Regions from separate parts of the Pedobacter sp. AC212 genome, predicted to be linked through region 1. Evidence: riboswitches for the same ligand, from Rfam matches in the RefSeq annotation. Region 1 holds a riboswitch; the other holds the start of a gene.

The links. A riboswitch is a leader RNA that binds a small molecule or an ion and turns the genes downstream of it on or off. The one in region 1 is predicted to bind cobalamin.
Region 2: linked by a shared signal. The riboswitch ahead of ACZZZC_RS13280 (TonB-dependent receptor plug domain-containing protein) and the one ahead of ACZZZC_RS05555 (TonB-dependent receptor plug domain-containing protein) in region 1 are both predicted to bind cobalamin.

Annotation. Positions count from the first base shown of each region.
Region 1 is NZ_OZ409870.1:1,257,662-1,267,803, forward strand. It holds gene ACZZZC_RS05515 (DUF1810 domain-containing protein) at 815-1,231, opposite strand; gene ACZZZC_RS05520 (LytR/AlgR family response regulator transcription factor) at 1,374-1,772, shown strand; gene ACZZZC_RS05525 (FAD/NAD(P)-binding protein) at 1,887-3,605, shown strand; gene ACZZZC_RS05530 (DUF4142 domain-containing protein) at 3,650-4,237, opposite strand; gene ACZZZC_RS05535 (DUF1543 domain-containing protein) at 4,316-4,897, opposite strand; gene ACZZZC_RS05540 (hypothetical protein) at 4,971-5,474, opposite strand; gene ACZZZC_RS05545 (RNA polymerase sigma factor) at 5,464-5,907, opposite strand; gene xth (exodeoxyribonuclease III) at 6,101-6,883, shown strand; cobalamin riboswitch at 7,079-7,272, shown strand; gene ACZZZC_RS05555 (TonB-dependent receptor plug domain-containing protein) at 7,370-9,403, shown strand; gene ACZZZC_RS05560 (YncE family protein) at 9,410-10,142, shown strand, end outside.
Region 2 is NZ_OZ409870.1:3,031,065-3,041,206, forward strand. It holds gene ACZZZC_RS13255 (YMGG-like glycine zipper-containing protein) at 1-360, opposite strand, end outside; gene ACZZZC_RS13260 (Dph6-related ATP pyrophosphatase) at 489-1,214, opposite strand; gene ACZZZC_RS13265 (SIR2 family NAD-dependent protein deacylase) at 1,207-1,890, opposite strand; gene ACZZZC_RS13270 (ABC transporter substrate-binding protein) at 1,985-2,929, opposite strand; gene ACZZZC_RS13275 (DUF6580 family putative transport protein) at 3,064-3,654, opposite strand; gene ACZZZC_RS13280 (TonB-dependent receptor plug domain-containing protein) at 3,750-5,633, opposite strand; cobalamin riboswitch at 5,731-5,918, opposite strand; gene ACZZZC_RS13285 (serine hydrolase) at 6,052-7,248, shown strand; gene ACZZZC_RS13290 (polyphosphate kinase 2 family protein) at 7,357-8,235, opposite strand; gene ACZZZC_RS13295 (transglycosylase domain-containing protein) at 8,455-10,142, shown strand, end outside.

The DNA of each region.
Region 1 (10,142 bases):
ATATTAATATCTCCCAGTTTTTTTACATAAACGCAGGATTTGGCCGCTTTATGTTTTCCAAGTTGCGAAAGCAGCTCTTCTTTATCAGACACCTCGTCATTCTCGCGAAGGCGGGAATCTTAATGCAGTATAAAGGAAATGGGATTCAGATCCCCAGGCAAGCTGAGGATGACGACCGTTCATGGTTTTTGGAGATAAAAATTATTAAAAAAGATAGTCGTCATTGCCTGCCGTCGACAGGCAATGACGGAAATAATAATGGCAATGGTAGATAATTGAAGGATGAATTTAATAAATGATTTCAAAATAATTATTATGCTTTTGACAATCAACCATCAAGCATTGAAGTAGATAGGCTAAACGACTTAGATCAATAGAAATAAGAATAGCCACTCATTTTGAAATAAGTGGCTATCATTTTTTTAAAAGGATTTCCCTTTTTATGGTGTGCCTGCCCTCCGCGGATCACCCGCTCACAGGACTTTTTTTGTCTTTTGTTTATGGAAAACAATTTAGTGAAATGTTAGTTTGGTTGAAAAAAATAATTTTACACAAAATGAAATAAATGTTGATAACTCAAAGGCCAATCTCAAATATCTACCAGCGAGTATGGCTAATCTGTTTGCATCAGTTTTATATAGTGAAATTGAAGTCTGCAGAGGTTCCTATTTTATTTGTCGATCTATTAATATAGATAGAACAAAAAAAGGATAGGCATTAAGCCTATCCCATATCTAAACCCAAACATGCGCTCAAACATGAATGAATTATAATTGAAACAGCAAATTAGCACATTGGTTTTAATCTATCCAAATTATTGTGTGCAAATTTCAATTGTTTTTATATCTGGCCTGCCGCTGAAAAAGGTCTGCAATGCGGTATTGAATAATGCATCGCTTCCAGGTATCAAAGAAAATAATGTCATCGATGAGTGAAATTTCAAATCATCAGGAGATCCAAAAATTTCATGGGCAGTTTTGTTTTTATGTTTGATCACTTCCGCTGTAATTTCTATTAATCTTTTTCCTAATATTGGATGCTCCAAAAAATCTTGCGCTTCTTTTAAATCGCGTAGCGAATAAAATTTAGCGGTTTCACTGTGACCTAGCCCGATAATCTGAGGAAATATATACCACATCCAATGACTGGTTTTCTTTCCTTTTTTTATTTCTGAAAGCGCTAATTTATAGTCTTTTTCCTGTGCCGAAAGAAATCTTTTTAATCGTTCCATAGCTCATTATCTCTTTTTATAACGCTAATTGATCAAGAAGGTTTTCGATGATAAAGGAGTAAAAACATCGATGTAGTCAAAAAACTACAGGTTGTAACGCAATATTTGGCTTATGGTTTGCTCCTATCGTAAAAAAATCTAAATGGACTACTCAAAAAATACTTTATATAAATGTGTAATCGTTGATGATGATCAACTCAGCATAGATGTTCTCGCCAACTTCCTAGATCAAATACCAGGGCTGCATGTAACCGAAACTTATACCGAACCAGCTGAAGCTATTATTAACATTAAAGATGAAGATAAGATCGACTTTTTATTTTTAGATATTAAAATGGATATCAGTGGTTTGGATGTTGCAAAGGTGCTTCGCGATAAAGTGAGGTTTATATTTTTTGTAACCTCGTACGATCAATACGCTTTAGAGGCCTTTGGGGCTAACGGAGACATGTTTCTAGTGAAGCCGGTGGTATTTTCTAAACTTCAGGCTGCAATTAATGAGGTTTTACATCGAGAAAACCGTCAAAAGGTGATGCGCTAATCGAGCTGGTTTTTAACATTGCATCAAAACAATTTTCGCTTTTAATGATTGTAAGAAAGGTTTCTTTATAATTCAAAGAAATTTTTTAATTATATCGCCTTTTTACATTATTAAATGAGCCTAAAAACTACTAAAAAAAGAATTGCTATACTTGGTGGAGGCCCCAGTGGCCTTTTTATGTATAAAAGACTTATTGAGTCTGAACTAAAAAATCTGGAGATAGAAATTTTTGAACGGAAAGCACATCTTGGCTCCGGTATGCCTTACAGTAGTGAAGGTGCAGAAGTAGAACATATTACAAATGTATCTGATAATGAAATACCCATTATTTTCAATTCTATTGAAGATTGGGTTAAAATTGCCCCAAAAAGTATTTTAAAAAAGTTCGACATTGATTCTGAAAAATTTAATGAATACAAGGTTTTGCCTCGATTGTTTTTTGGAGAATACCTTTCTGCACAATTCGATTTGCTGATGGAACAAGCAGAAAAAAAATCCATTATTACAAAAGTTCATTTAAACACCACGATAACGGATGTTCTGGATGATAAAGGCACAAAAAAAGTTACGGTAAAAGTAGATGGAAAAGAGGATGGGATTTTTGATGAAATTATTATTTGTACCGGCCACAATTGGCCCAAAAAACATGAAGGGAAAATCCCGAACTATTTCGATTCGCCATACCCACCAAAAAAGTTGGCTTTACGTTGTAACCACTCTATAGCACTTAAAGGATCATCTCTTACCGCGGTTGACGCTATACGAACACTTGCCCGTAGCAACGGTACGTTTACACAGAATGACGATGGGACCTATCTTTTCAAATTAGATGCTAATAGCAGTAAATTTAAAATTATCATGCACTCCAGAAATGGCCTTTTACCAGCCATTAGGTTTCATTTGGAGGATAGCCATTTAGGAAAAGATAATACGCTCACCAAAAAGCAGGTACAAGATCATATCAAGAAAAATGGAGGTTTTATATCCCTGGATTTTGTTTTTGACCGAAACTTTAAACAACAGTTTAAAAAGAAAGAGCCGAAGTTTTACGAACGGATAAAAGATATGGATCTTGAAACATTCGTAGAGGCCATGATGGATTATCGGGAGAAATTGCCGCCATTCGATTTGTTTAAGAAAGAATATGCGGAAGCAGAAAAGTCGATCGAAAAAAGAGAATCAATTTATTGGAAAGAGGTTTTGGCAGTTCTGAGCTTTGCCATGAATTACCCTGCAAAATATCTTCCTGCTGAAGATATGCAAAGGCTTCAAAAAGTATTAATGCCACTCATTTCAATTGTAATTGCATTTGTTCCTCAAAGTTCTTGTCGCGATTTAATGGCGCTCCACGATGCCGGGGTGCTCGATATTGTATCTGTTGGCGAAGATAGCAGGGTAGAGCCAAATCCTAAAGGAGGTGCTACTTACCACTATGAAGACGAAAATGGGAAGCCAATTGCCGAGCATTATAAAATGTTTATCGATTGTGTAGGGCAGCCTCATTTATCTTTTGAAGATTTCCCTTTTCAAGGTTTAATTGATGGGGGCATTGTTAGCCCTGCAAAATTGAACTTTAAGGATATTAAAAAAGGAAGTGAAGCGTACAAAAAAGGGAATAAATTAGTAGAGAAAACTGAGAATGGGCATTTCTCTCTCCGTGTTCCAGGGATTACCATTAACGATTATTTTCAGGTAGTGGATGAAGACGGTACTGCCAGTGAACGTGTTTATATTTTAGCCGTTCCCTACATAGGTGGGTATAATCCTGATTATTCGGGGATTGACTTCTGCGAGGCGGCATCCGAACAGGTAATGAAAAAACTAAGTGCATAAAAAAATCGAGGCGTCTGCCTCGATTTTTTTATTGGGATGGAAATTTATTTCATTCCATCTTTAATTTTATTGATCATAGTTAAATGCGTTTGTACTACCGGAGCCGTTTTGGTAGCAAAAGCTTTAAGTTCTGCATCAGCGCCATCTTTCGATTCATCTTCCATCAATTTTAAAGTCGATTTATGTCCATCAACCATGGCATCAACATAAGCTTTATCAAAATCAGATCCTGACTTTTTACTTAAATCGTCCATTTTCTTTTTGTGGTCATCATCAACAGTCGATGGTAAAGTGATATTTTTAGCAGCTGCAATTTCCATTAATTCGGTATTTGCTTTTCCGTGATCATTTACCATCATGGTAGCAAACTCTTTTACCTGTGCATTGCTGCTTTTTTGTAGGGCAAGTTTGCCCATTTCAACTTCTGCCATTCCGCCTACTGCTGCCTGTGTTGCAAATTTTGCATCTTCATTGTCAACTGATATGCCACCAGTTGCAGCCGTGTTGCTTGTGGTATCTTTACTCATGTTTAAGCTATCAGCTGTTTCTTTGGCGTCTTTATTTCCACCGCCACATGCTTGAAATGCTAAGGCCGAAACGGAAACGGCCATCAAATAAACTAACTTTTTCATATTATTGGTTTTTGTTGTAAACTAATAACATGTTTTTTTTAGAAAGGTTTAGCTTAGATATTTAAGGAGTACGTATTTCTAGATTTTATCGAGTTTAAAATAACCTAAATGAATCTCATCATCAGGAAGGGTAGCGTTTGGTGTAATCTTAATATGGTATTTTTCTTTATGCTGCGGACTTAGTATATCCTCAACCCTGTAAATGTCATCAATGTCGATACCATATTTTTCATCAATATGGGAGTTGGCGCCTTTAACTGAATTAGTCTTAAAAAAAACAGTTTTCTTTGCGTCCTGAATGGCCGAGGCCCGATCATCTTTTACGCCAAGAACGATATAATGTTGTTCTTCTAACTTCCCGGATTGATAACCACCGAGGTTGATAAAAAATAGTTTATGGGGAGCGGATGAATGGTCAGCCGTTCGAGGCTTAACTTCAATTCGAAAACCATCAACCTGGTTTACCTCACGCCAGCCATCGATATGAATACTATTGCCAGCCTCAGGCCAAAATGCTTTAATTTCTGGCACCAATTCTTTTAATGAGTTGGCAATGCCGAAGAAATAATCGTGTTGCTCCACATTTCTTTTGGGCGCCTTTGAGCCCAACAGTAACATATATAACTTGGGATTTCCGTTTTCTGATGACTGATTGTTCATATTGCTAAATTATATTAACTATAACCAGCAAACCCTGTTATCGTTTTAGGAAATAATATTTTATCACTATAGATTACTTAACAGTTTTGATTTGGTTAATCTCTAATTTCAAATCTTTAATCTGTTCTTGTGCCTGTCTGTTTTCGAGATAAAAGTAGATCGCGAATCCTAAAAATATCTTGCCCAAAACAAAAACAGCCGCAAAAACCCATCTCCAGGCTTTGCTGATGCGCATTTGGTTCGATTCGGACTCAACTTCTATATAGCGGTCTTGTTTTACTTTTTCTTGTTCCGCATGCTTAAACTTGCTTTCAGTTTCAGTGTATAGCTTTAAATTTTGCTCACGAAGTATAATCTCATTTACTTCTTGTTCGATTTTGGATAATGCATTGGCTGGAGGCGGAACAGCCATACTTTGCGCAAGGATTTCCATATCCATTTCTAACTTTGTTAACGCTTCGGCAAATTCTGGAAACTGTTTTTTTGCCCGCAAAACTTGCTGAATTTCATCGTCGGTGGCCACTCCCATAACATAGGTTTCCATTAGGCCGCTATCTATCAGTTGTTTAATTTCCACGAGCTTTCCTGATTTTATCTATTGATGATTTCAACTGGGTACGCAATATATTTTCACTCTTATTTAATAAATCTACAAGTTGATTGATAGATTTTCCTTGATAATAAACCATTTGGAAAATATATTGCTCCTCCTCATCCAGCAGATTTAAATACTCATTATTCGTGTGATTACCGCTTAGTTTTTCATTATTTATAGAAGAAAATTCGGGCAATTTAAATCTTGCAAATTGCCTTAACTGCAACCAGGAAGTAGGCTGGCCATTTGTTTCCAATACAAATGCAGAGATAATTTTAACTAAAATTTCTTCTGATTTAAGATGATCTTGAACCGTACCTCTTATAAAACCTAAAAGCATTCCAGCATACTTATCATATAACTGATGAATATCCTTCTGGTTACCTTTTGGGATGTTTATTGCAACTTCAGACATTTACTAACGGGAGTGATTAAATATAATTGCAAGATAAGCGCAAAAATTACAAATGCTTTCAATTAATGAAAAATTAATCAGTTTTTCGTGATTTTTAGATGTTTTAAAGTTAAAGCGAGTTGAATTTTAATTCCATTTTAACTTGTAGGGAAAAATTTGTTCATTAATTTAGCCTCATCAATTTTTTATAGCGATGAGAATAGCAACCTACAATGTAAACGGCGTAAATGGGCGCTTACCAGTTTTATTAAAGTGGCTCGAAGAAACGAAGCCTGATGTAGTTTGTTTACAGGAATTAAAAGCGCCTGATGAGAAATTTCCCGAAAAGGCTATTCTCGAAGCCGGCTACAACGCTATCTGGCATGGACAAAAAAGCTGGAATGGGGTGGCTATTTTATCTCGTGGACATGAAATAAAGGAACTTAAACGCGGTTTGCCTGGTGATCCTGAAGATTTACACAGTAGATATATTGAAGCCATGATCAATGGGGTTGTGGTGGGTTGCTTGTATTTGCCAAATGGAAATCCTGCGCCTGGGCCAAAATTGGAATATAAATTGGCTTGGTTTGAACGGTTAACACTCCATGCAGCGAAACTTTTAGAATTTAATTTACCCGTAGTGCTTGCAGGAGATTACAATGTGATGCCGACTGAATTGGACGTTTATAAACCGGAACGATGGGTTGACGATGCGCTTTTCAGGCCGGAAGTGCGTGAAGCTTTCCATAACCTGGTAGCACAGGGTTGGACAGATGCCATTAGAAAGCTGTATCCCGAAGAAGTGATTTATACCTTTTTCGATTATTTCAGAAATGCCTACGGCCGTAACGCCGGTTTACGCATTGATCATTTTCTTCTGAGCCCACAATTAGAAAGTAAACTTTTAAGCGCTGGAGTAGATAAGCATGTTCGGGGCTGGGAAAAAACAAGCGATCATTGCCCGGTATGGATCGAAATTAGTAACGTAGAACAATAAGCATCAGCAAAATAGCTTTGCAAATTTTTAAGCTTTTTAAAATTGATTAATTAAGAAAGTTTAAAAGCTCAAATTTATGCTAGCCTCAAATGCTAGTGCCTCGAGTAGGTGAGTTTCCACAACCGCAAGAAATTTTTGCTTTCTGAGAAATTTCAACAGCGGCTAAACTTTTCTAAAATCTTTTCAAAATTTGGCTACCTTTGCCATGCTTTTGGTTTCCGGTTAACACCCGGAATTAAAAGGGAATTTGGTGTAAATCCAAAACTGTCCCGCAGCTGTAAGCTCCATTAACGGATTTTCTATTCTTTAAGCCACTGCCCCGATTTCGAGGTGGGAAGGCAAGAAAACCGGGAGTAAGTCAGAAGACCTGCCTCTTGCAATATTTCATAGCTTTCGGGGATTGAAGCTAGAGATGAGGTACTTTCGGTATTCCGTATTTTCATTTCTTGTAATTCTGTTTGCTGTGGGGATTAAACTCACAACAAAATGTTTAGGTTTTTACATGCCTTTAATGGCATAAAATATTATCTGTTCCTATCGTTCATTTTCTGGACAGGCATTCTTATGCCTCAATCTGCCCTTGCCCAAACTGACTCATTGAAGGCAAATAATTTAAAAGAAGTCGAGATTCGGCATCAGCGAAAATTATTACAAAACATTTCGCCAACACCCTTGCAAATATTAAGCGGAACGGCATTAAAAAAATTAAATGCGCTCTCTGTTGCTGATGCCATCAGATACTTTTCTGGAGTACAGTTAAAAGATTACGGGGGCATTGGTGGCTTAAAAACCATTAACGTTCGCAGCATGGGTAGCAACCATACTGCAGTTTTTTATGATGGGATACAATTGGGAAATGCACAAAACGGGCAGGTAGATTTGGGTAAATATTCTTTGGATAACCTCGAAGAAATTTCACTTTATAGCGGTCAGAAAAGTGAACTACTGATGCCAGCAAAAGCATTTGCATCTGCCAGTTCGCTTTATTTAAAAACGCAAAGCCCTGTATTCGATCTTGGCCAGCGCCGAAGTTTAAAGTTAAGTTTAAAGGGCGGCTCCTTTGGCTTGTTCGATCCATCGGCTATTTTTCATCAACGTTTCACTGACCGTTTATCGCTAAGCCTAAACGCAGAATTGATTCATGCGGATGGAAAATACAAATATTGGTACACCAACAGTGTTTATGACACCACAGTAGTAAGGCATAATGGTGATATTTTTGCTAAAAGATTTGAAGCAGCGCTGTTTGGCAATACCGCCGATAGCAGTAAATGGCAACTGAGGATTTATAATTACGATAGCGAGAGGGGTTTGCCCGGCGCTATTGTGGCAAACAAGTTTGATTTTAGCCAGCGTCAATGGGATGATAATTTCTTTGTTCAATCTTCCTATCAAAGCAAAACAGATCAAAGGTATCAATTCTTGGCAAATGCAAAATACGCTTACGATTTTATCCGATATCTCGATCCGGAAAGGGTTTCACTCTTTGGCGCTTTAGACAATCGTTATGCCCAGCAAGAAATATATTTATCGTTAGCCAATCAATATCGGATTCTTAAATGTTGGGATATTTCCTTATCAACCGATTACAGTTATCAGCAATTAGATGCCAATCTGGAAAACTTTGCCTATCCTAAAAGGCAGACTGCTTTAATTGCTCTTGCTTCAAAATTTAACTGGCAACGCCTGAGTATCCAAGGTAACGTGTTGGCAACGTTGGTTAATGATCAGGTGAAAACCAATTCCTCAGCTCGCGATAAAACAGAATATACACCGACAATGATGGCCTCGTGGCAGCCTTTTAAATATAACGATTTCCGATTAAGGGCTTTTTACAAATCCATTTTTAGGATGCCAACCTTTAACGATTTGTACTACACGCTGATTGGGAACAGTAATTTAAGTCCAGAATATACCAAGCAATACGATTTAGGTTTCACTTATTCCAAATTCTTTGAGGCCGTAAAGCTCACTCAAATTTCTATCCAAACAGATATTTATTACAACACCGTACGCGATAAAATCATTGCCATTCCTACGCTCAGTCCCTTCAGGTGGAGCATGGTTAACCTGGGTAAAGTAGAAATCAAAGGTTTGGAAACCAACATCCAAAGCAACTGGAATTTTAATGGTTTTAATTTGAACACAAAATTCAATTATACCTATGAAAAGGCCATCGATATTACGCAGAATAGTACCGTTTTTGGTCAGCAGATTCCGTACATCCCATTGAATAGCGGCGCTTTAATGCTGGGCTTAGACTATCAAAATATCAGCTTCAATTATAGTTATATCTACACCGGCGAACGTTATAGCCAGAAGGCAAACATCCCTGTAAACTACGTAGAGCCATGGTACACACATGATTTGATTGTCAGGTTTGCCTTCAATTACGCAAAAGTAAATTATAGTATTGCTGCAGAAGTAAATAATGTATTTAATCAATACTACGATGTGGTACTCAATTATCCAATGCCTGGAAGAAATTTCAGGATCACACTTATCACCAAATTTAATTAACCTAAAATGAAAAAATCGCTATCAATTAAAGTATTAACTGCACTTTGCTTCACTACAATTTTGTGGTCTTGCCGGAAAGATAAAGGCGTTACTCCTGAAGAACAAACTCAACTTCCTGGCCAGGGAATTACAGCTGTAAATGGACTATATGTTTTAAACGAAGGAAATTGGGGTTCGAATAAAGCCTCCATAGATTATTATGATTATGCTACCGGTGTTTATAGAAAAAATATTTACGGACAAGCAAACCCATCTGCTACATTAGGTTTGGGCGATGTAGGGAATGATATCAAAATTTATGGTTCTAAGCTTTATGTAATTGTAAATGGATCTGGAAAATTGGAAATCCTTGATGTTAAAACAGCAAAAAAACTAGCTCAAGTAGATATTTCGAACTGTAGATACCTTACATTTTATAAAAACAAAGCATACGTAACCGCTTACGAGGGTTTTGTTGCAGTTGTAGATACGGCAACTTATAAATTGGATGCTAAAATCACAGTAGGCCGTGAGCCAGAAGAAATGGCCGTTGTTGGCGATAGACTTTATGTAGCCAATTCTGGAGGTTATACCAGCAGCAATTACGAGCGAACCTTATCTGTCGTTGATCTGGCAACCAATAAAGAAATTAAGCGCATTGATGTTGCCATCAACCTTCACCGTGTAAAAGCAGATCAATATGGTGATTTATATGTTACTTCCAGAGGAAATTATGGTGATATAAAATCGAATTTGTATG
Region 2 (10,142 bases), 1.8 Mb from region 1:
ACCAATTACCGCACCTTTTGCGCCATCACTCCAGCCTTTTTTCTTAGCTGTTGGTTGTGTACCACCATAAGAACTAGAACTGCTACCACCTGAACTCGCATAAGAACTTGATGATTTAGATGATGCTGCACCAGCTCTTCTAGCTTCTGCTAATTCTGCCTGATGTTTAGCTTCTCTTTCAGCTTCTACTTTAGCTGTTTCGGCTTTTTTAAAACTATCTAAACGTAAACTATCTTTAACTGCTTTTATGGCAAGTTGTTTTTCTGCCTCTTGCTGTTTTAAAGCAGCTTCTTCTTTTGCTTTATTGTTACAAGCAAACATTACTGAACTCAATGCGATTACTACGAATATCTTTTTCATAACTTTTTGTTTATATGAATCTTGTTTTGCTACCTAACCTCACAAAACAGGTTTCATTAGGATGTGTATTTTAGTTAATTACGTGTACTAAAGAAAAAATGATGCCAAAAAGTTTTAATTAATAAAAATTAATTTAATAAATCGACGTACCAGAAGCCGATGGTCGGAGATTTTGATGCTGCATCTTCTTGATCAACATCATCTGTTTTTGGTGCATTATAGGTTCTAAACATCTTATGTCCTAGCTCGAATGGGACTTTCTTTTTAAAAATAGGGCCTTCGAAAGCAAAAGTGTGAAACTCTCCATTTTCGCCACAGGGATCAATGCCTGCTGGTAAATTAGAAATTAAAACTTTGGTAATTATTTCTCCACAAAAAGCCTCTAAATTTTCTTGTGTGCAAACAATGATGGTTTTATAGTTCAAGTTAAGAAAGTCATCAATCAGTTGAGTGGTATCTGTTTTCCATAGCGGAAAAATAGCTTTCAACCCAACTTCCGCTAGTTTTGATTCACGATAGCGGCGAAGATCTTCCAAAAAGATGTCTCCGAAAATGGAATGCGTGATACCTTCTTCCTTGAATTTTGTTAGGTGAGCATGCATCACTTGATCATAGCTTTCCATATCGGGCATTTCACCTAAACGAATTTGATATAGTGGAATGCCAATACTTTCGGCCTGAGCGATAAGCAAAGATTCTCTAACGCCATGCATCGAAATCCGGTTATATTGTTCCGTAACCGTTGTAACGAGGTATTTGATTTCTATTGAAGGATCTTCAAGTGCATAGTGAAGCGCCAAGGTACTGTCTTTCCCTCCGCTCCAATTAAAAATGCAAAGTTTTCTATCATTCATTAATTAAGATTTCCTTTAGTTGAGCAACACCCTGAACAGCATTCGCTTCAATCTTGACTACATTTCTATACCTTTTCACATTAGGTGTTACGGGATCGATAATATATTTGATAGCTTCAGCGGGAACAAAATCGATTAAACCAGCGGCGGGATAAACTGCTAATGAAGTGCCAATCAAGACGAAGATATCTGCCTGCTGACAAATATCAGCGGCAACTTCAATCATAGGCACGGCTTCGCCGAACCATACCACATGCGGACGAAGCTGAGAACCTAATTCGCATAACTGGCCCATTTTTAAGTCAGATCCGTCTATAGAATAAGTAAGATCTTCCCGTAGATCTGATTGTGATTTTGTGATGATGCCGTGAAGATGATGCACTTTACTTGAACCGGCTCGCTCATGTAAGTCATCAATATTTTGTGTAATAATTTCTATATCAAAATCTTGCTCCAGTTCAGCTAAGAGCTGATGCGCTCTGTTGGGTTTTGCTTCGATTACCTGCTTTCTTCGCTCGTTGTAAAATTGCTGCACCAATTCAGGATTACGCTCCCAGGCCTCTGGAGTTGCAACATCATGAACATTATAGCCTTCCCATAAGCCATCAGCATCCCTGAATGTTTTTAATCCACTTTCTGCACTTATTCCTGCACCTGTTAAAACAACTATCTTCATAAGCTAATATTAAAATTATTGGATTGGAATGATTTGGCCGACTGTAGATGCTTTATAACGCTTCTCCTTTGCATGGGAGAATACTCGTTTAAATTTAAAATACCGAAGATTGAAACGTCTTTGACTCGGAAAGATTGATAAATTTCGCTGTAATTGACTCGTCGGCTTTAAAGATCTCCGGGTGAAACATACAGGCCAACGCTTCTATTCCTGCAACCAATGTACCGATGCTGGGTTGGGTAAACATGTCAAAATCTGCAATGTACACCTGATTTTGTTGTACGGCTGCTAAGTCTGTCCAATTGTTTTTTGTTAGAAGTAGATCCATTTCGGCCAAAGTTCTTGTTTTATCAAAACCGCAAGGGGCAATTACCAATACTTCAGGATTGTATTTCACGACTTTATCCCATTGGGTTACAATTGAATCTCCGGCAGGATTGGAAAGCATATCTACCCCACCGGCAGCAGCAATTTGAAAAGGAATCCAATGACCACAGTTGTAGATCGGCTCAATCCATTCCATCAGCATCACTCGTTTTAAAGGCGCTCTATTTGCCCGTAGTTCATCTAAAATAAAGTCGGTTTTCTGTTGAAGATTGGCCAAGTACCTTAAAGCAACTTCTTCCTTCCCTAAAGCCTTTGCTATAGTTATGGCACATTCAAAAACATCCTGAAGGTTATTTGGCGATAAGGGGACGAGTGTCGGTTTTTTAGAAAGCTTCATTACAGCGGTTTCGGTACACACGGTATCAATATTGCAAACCTCACAAATATCTTGTGTGAAAACAACATCGGGAGCAATGCTTTCTAAAAGCTCATCATCAACCCAATACAAACTTTTACCTTGTGCTTTTGAAGCAGAGAAGATACGATCGATTTCGATGCTCGAGTAATTTTTACCTTCTAAAACACATCGCACTACTTTAGGTTGATTTGCCGCTTCTTTCGGACATTCAAAAGTTACCCCGTACAAGTATTCTTGCAAACCCATATCGTAAATCATTTTGGTGGCAGCTGGTAAAAAAGAAACGACTTTCATTGAATGTATGATGTTTTAATTGGGAATGGATGATTTTTGTTTAGCTGGAGCTTATCCAACGAGGAAAATATAAAGTTAAAAAAAATCCTCTTTTGAAACAGATCAAAAGAGGATTTAACAAAAATATTGAGAAATTAAATGCTTTGCTTCTGCATTTTAAGGACCGGATATTTTGATTTCAATATTTCAAAGGCACCAAAAATAAGAGCACCGTAAATTAAAGTTCCTTCTAAAAACCTGATTTCAAACGGTATTGCTTTAACCAGGCAGCTCCAGTATCCAGCTACAGTTTGTGGATATGATGGATTTTGAAACCATACTCCGAAATCGGTTACAATCCAATGAATAAAAACAATTGCTAAGGTAGATGAAAGTAGTGAGACTACATTTATCTTTTTTAACAATACTCTTCCCACCAAAACCATCAAGGCGAAAGCAAGATAGGTCCAATACCATCCTTCATATAAAAAACCATTACTGTATTTACTAAAAATTGTACTGGCTAAGATAAAATCGCTTAAAAACAAGCTCACTAATGGAAAAGCAAAAGCTTTTGCATGATCTTTAAAGTATGCGCCACCAAACAGCGCTACCGCTCCAATAGAAGAAAAGTTTGCAAACTGAAGCTCATCTGAGTTAAACGTTACCAGTAAACGAAACAAAGTAATTACCAAGATGATTAGTAACAGAATGAGGTTACGTGGATTAAATTTCAAATTAGACATATATTAGTATATAGTGATTAGTATAAAGTATTTAGTTAGTAAGACAAGTTGCTTGTGATGTACGAGTTTTTATCACAACACAAAGTTAAATTTTATTAGCGGATATTAAAACTTAGGCCTGTATTAAAATTGAAACCCATTGCATTGTAACCGATGATTTCATTATAGTTTTCATTTAAAATGTTTTTAGCATCGAAAAAGATTTTAAGACGTTTTTTCGCGAACGCATATTCTGCATAAGCATTTAACAACTTGTAGCTTGGCAATGTTTCTACAACATAGTCCGTAAAATTACCATCCGTACGTGAACCAAAATACCTCAAATTGGCATTAATGAATAAATTATCAGTTGCCTGAATACCTGTTGTAATGCCAAAAGCATGTTTAGGTCTTCTAAAAAGAAAATCTTCCACTTTATTATTTACACTGTTATACTCGTTTCCATCAGTAAAAGCATAATAACCATTAAGGGTAAATTTCCATATTTTAACTGCTGGCTCGATTTCAAAACCTCTTACTTTTTGACTTTCCTGATTAATGTACCCAACTGCAAAATCGTAAATGATCGCATCTGTTAAATCGCGTTTGAAAGCCGCTCCACGTAGCGAGAATTTATCATCAGCTAAACTCAGATTAAAACCAGCTTCATAGTTCTGAGACTTTTCTGGTTTCAGGTTTAAATTTGATCCATATTGCCCGAACAGCATATTAAGTGTTGGAATTTTAAAAGCTGTTGAAACTGTACCGAATAGTTTTAGTTCTTTAATTATATTAATACTCGGTGTAATGGTGTAAGTGTAGTTTTCACCATATTGCTCGTGTTTGTTATAACGACCGCCAACTTCTAAATTGAAGATACTTAAATCATGCAAAAAGAGTGAGCCGTAAGCGGCAAAAATATTACTCTCCGGTTTGTTGCCTGCCGAGGAAAGTTTCATCACCCTGTTATCAATGCCTACCAATAAATCGAGTTTATCTCCAAGCTTTTGGTTATAAAATAAATCAAGCAAACTTATTCTTCCAGCACCAACACTTTCATATGGAAAACCGTCAAAACTACTTAAGGTATTGTTCGAAGTGCTTTGGTAACTATAATTTAAATTGATCTTGCCCGTTCCAAACTCGTATTTGGAATTTACACCCCCGCTAAAATTTTTCAGCAGTGAATGGTTGGCTGCGATACCATCAGTAAAAGCAGCCTCATCAATTTTGTAATTGCCTTCAAAATATCTGATAAAAGGATTAACAGAAAAATGTTGATCCAATTTTATTCCGAAGTTTGCATTTACCCCATCTGTTTTAAAGCCGTCTTTATCAAACGCTGTGTTATTACCCACTGCGTTTGCTGCTTCAGATATCCCATCCGTTTTGTGGTGGGTGTAGTTTATATTATAGGTAAAAGCATCAAGGCTGCCATTTAAGCCAATTGTACCTTTATAAGTTTCGTAACTGCCTGCACTGGCTACACCGTATATTGTATTGCCTTTTGGGCCGCCTTTTTTGGTAATGATATTGATTACCCCAGCAATGGCATCAGAGCCGTAAATGGTAGACTGGCCGCCTCGTAGAATTTCAATGTGATCGATTTGATCGATAGCAAAAAGGCGAAGATCGAAAGCACCACCGTTTCCAGAGGGATCATTTTGAACGATTCCATCAATTAATACGACAGCGTAAGCACTTCCCGCTCCGCGAAAAAAAACTGATTTGTTAGCGCCAGGATTACTTCCTGAACCAGCTACAATAATACCGGCTTGTTCGCTAATCAATTCTGGAAGAGATTTGCCCTGACTGCGATCCAATACTTCCCTACTGATGATACTAACCACTTTACCTGTTTGTGATTGTTTTTGATCATTCTTGGTGGCAGAAATTACCACATCTTTCAGTTTCAAGGTATCCTGTGCCTTAACTGATTCACCAATTACGATTTGCCCCAAACCTAAGCCTGCGGCAATCAAAATTTTTGTTTTGTTCATTTGATTGTGAGTTTTGCCCACAGCCAGCAGATAGAAAAGGAAATGAAAATACGAAAACGCTAAGTACTTCAATCCAAGCTTCAATCCCCGAAAGCTATGAAATTATATGCTAAAGGCAGGTCTTCTGACTTACTCCCGATTTTTAGCCTTCCCATTCCATGATTAGAAAAGTGGCGTAGAATTAAAAATCATTATAGAGCTTACAGCTGCGGGACAGTTTTGGATTTACACCAAATTCCCTTTTAATTCTGTGGCAACACAAAAACCAAAAGCGGCGCAAAGCTAACAAAATTAAACAAGTTGTAAAATGGATGATGGAGAAAGCATTTCTTCAATCAAAAGTTTAACTTTAAATATCAAAGCCAAAATAATGAGAATCCTACTTTTGATCACCCTTTTAATAAACTATTCTGTCGTTATGGCTCAAAAAACTGATACTATTATGCTTAAAAAGTTAATGGAATCAAAGCCAGAATTATTTGGTTCTGTTCTTAACCATCCAGATAAAAACCAGGTTCAAATTTTATACACCCAGATTACCCGTGACATTAAAAACAAACCAAGTTTTAAAAGCTACAGTTTTAATTTAGATCCACACCATTATTTCTATCCTGCAAGCACCGTAAAACTTGCGGCTGTTATTTTTGCTTTGGAAAAAGTGAACCGATTAAAAAGCACAGGCTTAACCGTGAAAAGCATTATGATAACCGATAGCGCTTTTCGGGGACAAACTAAAGTTGAAAAAGACGGCAGTGCGAAAAATGGACTTCCGACCCTTGAGCATTATATTAAAAAGATTTTGCTTACCAGTGATAATGATGCTTTCAATAGGTTGTTTGAGTTTATCGGGCGTGCTGAAATTAATGATAAATTTAAAAAGTATGGTTTTAATGATAGCAGAATTTTGAACCGTTTAGCCATAGGCGACGCGGGAGAAACCGCTAAACATACCAACCCAATTCGTTTTTATAATGACAACCGTTTGGTATATGAGCAAGAAGCAAAATACGATCCGAAAGAATACGAATTGAACTTAACTAACCTGGTAATGGGTAAAGGTTATTTAGATAGCGCAGATAAACTGGTAAATAAACCTTTTAGTTTAGCCAATAAGAACGCATTTGCCATCAATGATCAACATCGTTTAATGCAAAAACTAATGTTTCCAGAAGCTTTACAGGCTCAAGAACGATTTAACCTAACCGCTGCAGATTATAAATTGATTTACACTTACATGAGCAAATATCCAACAGAAAGTGATTATCCAAAATATGATGAAAAGGAATTTTGGCCAACATATGCTAAAATGCTTTATTATGGTAGAGAGAAAAATGTAATTCCGGATCCAAACATCAGGATTTTCAACAAATATGGCGACAGTTACGGATATATTATCGACAACTCCTATTTTGTAGACTTTAAAAATGGAATTGAATATTTACTTACGGCTGTTATACAGAGTAATGAAGACGGGATTTATAACGATAACAAATATGAATATGATACGGTCTGTTTTCCTTTTATGAAAAATTTGGGGCGAACGATTTACGAATTGGAAACCAGTCGTAAAAAGCCTAAACCAGATTTATCTAAATTTAAGATGAATTATCAGTAATGAGATATTGCATTTCGCTGTTAGAAACGACTGTTCTTGATTTAATGGCAATCTCATTTCAGTTAATTTTATAACCAAAAAGAGATTGCCACGTTCAAGCAAGCAGAATTATTCGCTAAGTAAAGCCGTTTTAGTTTCCATCAATTTACCTTGTTCAACTTCGTCCAAAACAGGAAATTTGATATTCAGGCTTTTCAATTTGTCGGCAATTATTTCACTAATTGCTAATCTGGCAAACCATTTTTTATCTGCTGGAATAATATACCATGGCGATTCTTTCGTGCTTGTTTCGTTAATGGCGTCTTCATAAGCCTTCATATAGTCATCCCACAAAGCCCTTTCCTTAATATCACCAGAAGAAAACTTCCAATTTTTGGTAGGGTCTTCTATCCTATCCAAAAACCGTTGTTTCTGTTCATCCTTACTCACATTTAAAAAGAATTTAAGCACTACTGTTCCATTTGCAGCCAAATGCTCTTCAAAATTTTTGATGCTTTCATAACGCTTCTTCCAAAAATTTCTATTGATTTTCTTTACCTCATCAAAACCTGGGAGGCTTTCACTCAAAATATATTCCGGATGAACCTTACAAACCAAAACGTTTTCATAGTGCGAACGATTATGAATCCCAATTCTTCCCCGTTCTGGCAATGCTTTAATATGCCGCCACAAAAAATCATGTTTATATTCTTCGGATGTTGGCACTTTGAAACTAAAAACCTGGCAACCCTGCGGATTTAATCCACTCATTACATGTTCAATAGCGCTATCTTTCCCGGCAGCATCCATCGCCTGAAAAATAATGAGTATAGAATGCGTTGCTGATGCATATAATTTTTCCTGTAAATGATTGACTTCAATTTTTGAGTTTATCAATGCATCTTTGGCCGTTTCTTTATTGTATCCACCGGTAAAATCAGTTTTCGCACTTTTAATCGAAAATTTTTTATCGCCCTGTACAATTAGCTCCTTGAATTCGTTTTTCATTTTTATACCATATTTTTTTGGTGATTGATTCAGTACCTATCGTAATCTCTCAATATTTTCGATCGTGATTAGCATCTAACAATATACAGTTTCGGATTAATCCAGAACCAAAGTTTTAAATATAGTACTAAAAAATTAGTAAATTAAAAACGTTAATTTGCATACAGAGTTTTTTATATTTATCGCCACAGCATTTATCAAATTATCAGCACATTCAATATGTTCAAAGAGATAAAAAACAAGTACTTACGTTATTTTACAATCTTAATATTCTTTATCATTATTTTCTTTTCTGCCCTTCAACTCAATTTTTTGTGGTTGTTTGGCTATTCTCCAAGTTATCGGGACATTAAAACGCCTACATTGCGTGTGGGATCTGAATTATATACAAGTGATGGAAAACTGATTGGTCGATATTTTAAGGAAAACCGTACTCCGGTAAGTTTTAGTGATATTGCGCCAAGTGTAATTAATGCTTTGGTAGCTACCGAAGATGTTCGCTTTTATAAACATTGGGGAATTGATGCTCAAGCTGTTGGGCGTGCTGTTATTGGAATGGGTAAAGATGGTGGTGCCAGTACAATTACTCAACAATTAGCTAAGAATTTATACCGCACCAGGTATAATAAATCTCAAGGTTTTTTAGTGAAAATCCCCTTGGTTAGGACGCTAATTGTAAAGCTTAAAGAGTGGTTAACTGCTGTAAAAATTGAATCCAATTACTCTAAAAACGACATCATAACCATGTACCTGAACACGGTTTCTTTCGGTAATAATACTTACGGAATTAAGACCGCTGCTCGAATTTATTTTGATAAGGAAACCAAAGATCTAGCCACCACTGATGCTGCGATGCTTGTTGGTATGCTGAAAGGGACTAGCCTTTACAACCCAACTAAAAATCCAGAAAAAGCTTTGGTACGCAGAAATGTGGTATTGAGCCAAATGAATAAAAATAATAAGCTAAGCAAGGATAGCTTGGCCATACTTTCTAAAGAGCCCATTAAACTTAAAGAAGGTAAAATGGAAGACGGAAGCGATGGCGACTCCTATTTACGTGCTGCAGTGTCGAAATATCTGGAGAAGTGGTGTACCGATAATGGATACGATTTAAATGAAGATGGCTTAAAAATATATACCACCATCGATTCGAAACTGCAAAAATATGCTGAAGAAGCTGTTGCAGAGCAAATGAAAACTTTACAGCGCAGGTTTTACAGCGTTTGGGGCAATGAAGATCCCTGGTACGATTCTGAAAAGAAGAAAGTGGATTATCCGGACCGGGCAATGAAAAACCTCCCTATTTATGCTTTGCTTCAGAAAAAGTTTCCAAATCAACCAGATTCGGTTACTGCCTATTTCAACAAGAAGAAAAAAATGCAAATTTTTACCTACAAAGGTGATCGCGATACTTTGTTTTCTACCTTGGATTCTATCCGTTACTACGGCAAAATATTGAACACTGGTATGATGACGATGGAACCAGCCAGTGGAAAAATCAAGGTTTGGGTGGGTGGTATCGATCACAAATTTTTCAAATACGATCACGTTAATCAGGCTAAACGCCAGGCTGGTTCTACATTTAAACCATTTGCATATTTAACAGCATTGGAGCAAGGAATGAGTCCTTGCGATAAATTTACTGATAAGCCTGTTAAAATTGAATATAAAGATAAAGGCGAAACCAAGTATTGGGAGCCCAAAAATGCCGATTACAGTGTTACTTACCAGGAAATGAGTTTGCGTTGGGCAATGGCCAGATCTGTAAATACCATTACAGCACAAGTAACTGATAAAGTTGGATGGGATAATGTAGTAAAGTACGCTCATGAGTGTGGTATTGATAGTCATTTGGAATCTGTTCCATCGGTAAGTTTGGGTTCAAACGATGTTACTGTTTATGAAAT